3 regions of the Brenneria sp. L4-2C genome follow, and region 1 is predicted to be linked to each of the others. Evidence: predicted binding sites of a transcription regulator. Region 1 holds the regulator's gene; each other region holds the start of a gene.
The links. Region 1 encodes sigma-54, which starts transcription at its own class of promoters, with help from an activator protein. Its sites were predicted from a motif close to GTTGGCACANNTTTCGCTNT; they were not measured.
Positions count from the first base shown of each region.

Region 1 (2,275 bases):
ATGGCGTCGAACGCGACGGGCTGTTCCAACTGGATAAAGACCCCGATTGCTCCCAGCGCATCCTCTCCTTCCAGCTTGCCATGAGGGATGGCGATGCCATTTCCGATACCGGTGCTGCCCATGCGTTCACGAGTAAGCAAGGCGTCAAAAATAATCTGCGAAGACAGATTAAGCTGTTTGGCTGCCAGCTCGCTGATGATTTCCAAGGCCCGTTTCTTGCTCTGGCAAGGGACGGCGCTTCGGGTGCATTCGGGGCGTAACACGGTGCTGAGTTGCAAAATGGGCTCGTTGTTCATTTTATATTCACTTAACGACACGTTCACATCAGTTGAGCCGGGCCCATCGGTTTATGAGCCCGGTCTGTTCTCCGACCAAACGATCGGAGATGAAAATCAGTGCTGTTTGAGCTTGTCCTTATGCTTGTTCAACTGTCTGGCCAGTTTATCGATCAGTAAATCGATGGCGGCGTACATATCTTCCGCCTCAGATGTGGCATGCAGCTCTCCGCCATTAACATGGAGCGTGGCGTCGGCGATTTTTTGTACTTTCTCCACTTTAAGCACCACATTGACCTGGTTGATGCGGTCAAAAAATTGCTCCAACTTGGCAAACTTGGTATTCACGAAATCACGCAGAGGTTCGGTAAGTTCGATATGGTGTCCGGTAATGTTGAGCTGCATAGCGTCTTCCTTCTAGTTGAGATCAAACCAGCTGTTTACGTTGATTTGATGGTGGGATAGATAAAGACTCTCGATATTTCGCAACGGTACGCCGCGCCACAATAATACCCTGCTCGGAGAGCAGCGTGGTGAGCTTACTGTCGCTTAGCGGTTTGGCGGGGTTTTCCGCAGCGATTAACTTTTTGACCAGCGCCCGGATCGCCGTTGAGGAGGCTTCGCCCCCATTGTCGGTATTCACATGGCTGGAGAAAAAGTATTTTAGTTCAAAAATGCCGCGCGGACTGTGCAGAAACTTCTGCGTGGTCACGCGGGAAATGGTGGATTCATGCATATCCACGACCTGGGCGATATCAGCCAAAACCATCGGCTTCATGAACTCTTCGCCCTGATCAAAGAATGCCTGCTGCTGTTCCACGATGCAGCGGGTGACCTTGAGCAGCGTATCATTACGGCTTTCCAGGCTTTTTATCAACCAGCGGGCTTCCTGTAGATGGCTACGGATGAATTGACCGTCGCTGTCGCTACGCACGCTGTTGCCCAGCGCGGCATATTGCTGGTTAATCTGTAGCCGGGGAATGCTGTCGGTGTTCAGCTCAACCACCCAGCGGCCGTGAATTTTTCGCACCAGCACGTCGGGGATCACGTATTCCGACTCGCCGGTATTGATTGACTGGCCCGGACGCGGATCGAGGGACTGAATCAGCGCCAGCGCCTCTTTCAGCACCTCTTCTTTCAGCCGGGTGGCGCGAATCAGGCTGCGAAAATCGTGATTCGCCAACAGATCGAGGTGCTCGCTGACGATAAGCCTTGCTTCCGCAAGACGAGGGGTCTCGACGGCGAATTGGGAAAGCTGAACCAGCAGGCAATCGCGCAGATCGCGCGCCGCCACGCCGACGGGATCAAAACGCTGAACCCGCTTCAGCACCGCTTCGACTTCATCCAGCGTGACGTTTTCATCGCCGATGCTGTCAAGAATGTCTTCCAGCGGCACGGTGAGATAACCCGTGTTATCCACGGCATCGACGATGGATGTCGCTATCGCGGCGTCGGTATCGGAAAAAGGCGTCAGCTCGACCTGCCACATCAGATAGTCCTGAAGGGTCTGGGTGGTTTCCCCCTGGTAGATCGGCAATTCCTCATCGCGATAATCGGTGCCGGTGCCGGACGGCGTGCCGGCGGAATAAATTTCATCCCAGGTCGCGTCAAGCGGCAACTCTTCCGGCATATCTTTTTGTTCGAGGGCTTCACCGGTATCCAGTGAATCGCTGTCCGTGGTCTCAAATGACTCTACTTCTTCGTGATTGTCCGTCTGCTCAAGTAACGGATTGCTTTCCAGCGCCAGTTGAATCTCTTGTTGCAGTTCAAGCGTGGACAGTTGCAGCAGACGGATTGCCTGCTGTAGCTGTGGAGTCATGGCCAGTTGCTGGCTAAGCCTGAGTTGCAAACCTTGCTTCATAAGTTGCGCTAAATTCCTTATATTCCGTTGTGTTTTCCGGTTATAGCGGCGCGTGTTCCGGTCTGAAATCCTGGAAAATCATGCGGTTGTCGCCTTGTTATACCTTGAAGAAAACGCCGGGAGCATTTTTTAACAACGC
Region 1 is NZ_JBEIAC010000011.1:56,139-58,413, forward strand. Features, by position in the region: gene ptsN (PTS IIA-like nitrogen regulatory protein PtsN) at 1-296, opposite strand, end outside; gene hpf (ribosome hibernation promoting factor) at 393-680, opposite strand; gene rpoN (RNA polymerase factor sigma-54) at 703-2,136, opposite strand.

Region 2 (2,275 bases), on a different contig from region 1:
CGGTCGCATCCAGGTTCACGAACAGGTCGAACACCTGATCGACAACCCAGTCAGGACGCGCGCCGGGGCGGTCAACCTTGTTGATTACCACGATCGGCTTCAGACCATTAGCAAAAGCTTTTTTGGTCACGAAACGAGTCTGCGGCATCGGACCATCCATTGCATCAACGACTAACAGCACCGAGTCAACCATCGACATTACACGTTCAACCTCGCCGCCGAAGTCGGCGTGTCCAGGGGTATCCACGATGTTAATGCGGTAGTCTTTCCAGTTAATGGCGGTATTCTTGGCGAGAATGGTTATCCCACGCTCTTTCTCCAAATCGTTGGAGTCCATTACACGTTCGGTTGCTTCAGTACGTTCTCCGAAAGTTCCGGATTGTTGCAACAACTTATCGACCAGGGTGGTTTTCCCATGGTCAACGTGCGCAATAATGGCGATGTTACGCAAATTTTCGATCACAGCTTTGCCTCAGGCATTTAGAAATAGCGCGCTATTGTACACGTATTAATCGAGAGACTAAACAAGATCACAAGCATCATTCATAAACAACCTGATACTGCTTACTTTGTGATCCCTTTCACGGTGCAAAAACGCTACAAGCAAGCATTATCGCACCATATTGGTGCGACAGCGCGCAGATAAAGCACCATATTGGTGCTATAAGCTATAATGGTGCAGTCGTTTTTCGGGGGAAAAGCCCCAAGTGGCAACACATAGCACTTATTTAAAAAGTTGGCACACTTTTAGCTTTAGTCTACTCACGGTAACAACATCAATCTACAACGATATTCGTTCCACGACGATAAATGACAATCGGGAGAATCAAGTATGTCCGCAGAACACGTTTTGACGCTGCTGAAAGAACATGATGTGAAGTTCGTTGATTTACGCTTCACTGATACCAAAGGCAAAGAACAGCACGTCACCATTCCGGCTCATCAAGTTGATGCTGACTTCTTCGAAGAAGGTAAAATGTTTGATGGTTCCTCGATTGGCGGCTGGAAAGGTATTAACGAATCCGACATGGTATTGATGCCGGATGTCAGCACCGCCGTCCTTGATCCTTTCTATGAAGAAAGCACGCTGATCATCCGCTGCGACATTCTGGAACCCGGCACCATGCAGGGTTATGACCGCGACCCGCGTTCCATCTCCAAACGCGCTGAAGACTTCCTGCGCTCTTCCGGCATTGCCGACACCGTACTGTTTGGACCGGAACCCGAATTCTTCCTGTTTGACGACGTTCGCTTCGGCAGCAGCATCTCCGGCTCTCATGTCACCATCGACGACATTGAAGGCGCCTGGAACTCCAACAAAGAATACGAAGGCGGCAATAAAGGCCACCGTCCGGCGGTCAAAGGCGGTTACTTCCCGGTTCCTCCGGTCGATTCATCGCAGGACATCCGTTCCACCATGTGTCTGACCATGGAAGAAATGGGCCTGGTGGTTGAAGCGCATCACCATGAAGTAGCGACAGCCGGTCAGAACGAAGTGGCGACCCGCTTCAACTCCATGACCAAAAAAGCCGACGAAATCCAGATCTACAAATACGTCGTTCATAACGTCGCGCACGCCTTCGGTAAAACCGCAACGTTCATGCCGAAACCGATGTTCGGCGACAACGGTTCCGGTATGCACTGCCATATGTCTTTGTCCAAGGACGGCGCAAACCTGTTCTCCGGCGACAAATACGGCGGTCTGTCTGAAATCGCGCTGTTCTACATCGGCGGTATCATCAAACACGCGAAAGCCATCAACGCGCTGACTAACCCGGCCACCAACTCCTACAAACGTCTGGTTCCTGGCTACGAAGCGCCGGTAATGCTGGCCTACTCCGCCCGTAACCGTTCCGCTTCCATCCGTATTCCGGTCGTGGCCAGCCCGAAAGCGCGCCGCATCGAAGTTCGCTTCCCGGATCCGGCAGCCAACCCATACTTGGCGTTCTCGGCACTGCTGATGGCCGGCCTGGACGGCATCATCAACAAGATCCATCCTGGCGACGCCATGGATAAGAACCTGTACGATCTGCCGCCGGAAGAAGCGAGCGAAATCCCAACCGTAGCCGGTTCGCTGGAAGAAGCGCTGAACGCGCTGGATGCAGACCGTGAGTTCCTGACCCGCGGCGGCGTATTCACCGACGACACGATTGATGCCTATATCGAACTGCGTAAAGCTGAAAATGACCGCGTGCGCATGACGCCGCATCCGGTTGAGTTTGAACTGTACTACAGCGTTTAATCATTACCGCGCTGAACCATACAGTAAGACAGC
Region 2 is NZ_JBEIAC010000015.1:13,400-15,674, reverse strand. Features, by position in the region: gene typA (ribosome-dependent GTPase TypA) at 1-463, opposite strand, end outside; gene glnA (glutamate--ammonia ligase) at 833-2,242, shown strand; gene ABRZ26_RS18395 (hypothetical protein) at 2,239-2,275, opposite strand, start outside.
Region 2: a site for sigma-54 is predicted at 736-755, ahead of glnA (glutamate--ammonia ligase). Genes of this name have one in related genera too.

Region 3 (2,275 bases), on a different contig from region 1:
CATCCACTCGCCGGCAACCCATGCCAGGATAGCGGCCGCAGTAGCGACAACCGTATTCAGGAAAGCCAGACCCGCGATTTCGTTTGCTGCACCGGCAGAGCCGGCGTTAAAGCCAAACCAGCCGATATACAGCACCGCCGTACCAATAAACACCATCGGCAGATTGTGTGGTTTAAGCGCTTCTTTACCGAAACCGGCGCGTTTGCCCAGCAGGTAAGCGCCGACCAGACCGGCAACAGCGGCGTTAATATGCACCACCGTACCACCGGCGAAGTCCAGAGCGCCGTCAGCAGCCAGATAACCGCCGCCCCATACCATGTGAGTCATCGGCAGGTAAGAGAAAGTCAGCCACAGCGCGACGAAAATCAGTACCGCGGAGAAGCGAACACGCTCGGCAATGGCGCCGACAATCAGCCCTACGGTGATACAGGCGAAAGAGGCCTGATAAGCAACGTGAACATACTGATAGAACGTACCGCTGATCGCATCAATGGCAATGCCCTTCAGCAGGAAGTTGGAAAAGCCGCCGAAAAAAGCGTTACCCTCGCTAAAGGCCAGGCTATAGCCATAAACAACCCATAAGATGCAAACCAGCGCGAAAGAAACAAACACCTGCGACAACATGGAAAGTACGTTCTTAGAACGAATCAAACCGCCATAAAACAACGCAATCCCAGGTATAGTCATAAAAAGTACCAAAGCGGTACAAATCATAATAAAAGCATTATCTGCTTTATCGATCGTTGGTGCGGCAGCCATAGCCCAGGACGGGAGCAAAGCAGCCACACCAAGACCCAATGAGGAGACAAGTTTTTTCATTTTCATCCATCCCTATTTACGCATCTAAGTCAGGTGTTAAAGTGCGGCTTCGTCGGTTTCGCCAGTACGAATGCGAATAACCCTTTGTAATTCAGCGACAAAAATCTTTCCGTCACCAATTTTTCCGGTATAGGCCGCTTTACTGATTACATCAATGACTTCATCCAGTTGATCATCAGCTATTGCGATGTCAATTTTTACTTTAGGTAAAAAGTTAACGCTGTACTCTGCGCCGCGATACAGTTCAGCATGCCCTTTCTGGCGTCCGAACCCTTTAACTTCAGTGACAGTTAGTCCCTGAATGCCAACGGAAGATAATGCTTCACGCACATCTTCCAGCTTGAATGGCTTTATAACCACAGTAACCAGTTTCATTCATCATCCCCCTAACCGTTAAGTTCAGACTTGCGCCCGCTGCTATCTCGGATTTCCATCATTTCGAATTATCTTCACGCAATGGATAAAGCAAAGGGTGTGCCATAAATGATTTATCTGAAAGATATCAGCCAGAAGAACGCGGTTAAGGTCTGTTAACGGTAGGGAACATGCTGTCAGGAAAAGAAAAACTTAAAAAAGCGGGCATCAGACGCACCACATTGGTGCGCATCGGGTAAATTTGGTGCATCGAGGCTAAAAACAGAATGAATATGCTTAGTGATGGTGCGTAGCAAACAACCGCCGTCCGCCGGCGATTGTATTTGAGAGTGCAAACCGCTTACGATGCGGAAACAGATTCAGGCGTCCCCGCCGCCGCCAGCTCTTCTCCCGCCAACTGCAATTGATACATCTGATAATAACGTCCCTGCCGGCGCAATAGTTGCCCGTGAGTCCCCTGCTCAACGGCTTGTCCATGATGGAGCACCATAATCGTATCGGCATCAACAATCGTCGACAATCGATGAGCAATAACGATTAACGTCGTCTCAGCCCGAACAATATTCAGCGCCTTTTGCACCGCCTGCTCCGTACCGGAGTCAATGTTCGCCGTCGCTTCATCCAATATCAGAATTTTAGGGGTTTGCACCAATACCCGGGCAATCGCCAACAGCTGTTTCTGCCCGGTTGATAGATTATTCCCCTGCTCGCCAATCGGGGTATGTAAACCATCAGGAAACCCATGCACCAACTCAGATAGCTGAACAATGTCAAGCACGCGCCATACTTCCTCTTCACTGATGTCGCGCCCCAAGGTGACGTTGGTATACATTGATTCGGCCAGCACCACCGGATCCTGCTGCACCATGGCGACATTATGGCGTAATGCCTGATGCGATAACGTAGGCAGCGGACGGCCATCCAACCGGATCTCGCCTTCATCGGGCGCGTAATACCCCATCAGCAAGTTAGCCAACGTACTCTTGCCGCTGCCGGTATGACCGACCAGCGCGACAAATCCCCGCGCCGGAATCGTCAGTGAAATATGTTGCAGAACCCTTTTTCCCGAACCATAAGAGAA
Region 3 is NZ_JBEIAC010000003.1:199,801-202,075, forward strand. Features, by position in the region: gene amtB (ammonium transporter AmtB) at 1-819, opposite strand, end outside; gene glnK (P-II family nitrogen regulator) at 856-1,194, opposite strand; gene ABRZ26_RS07045 (SmdB family multidrug efflux ABC transporter permease/ATP-binding protein) at 1,535-2,275, opposite strand, start outside.
Region 3: a site for sigma-54 is predicted at 1,282-1,301, ahead of glnK (P-II family nitrogen regulator). Genes of this name have one in related genera too.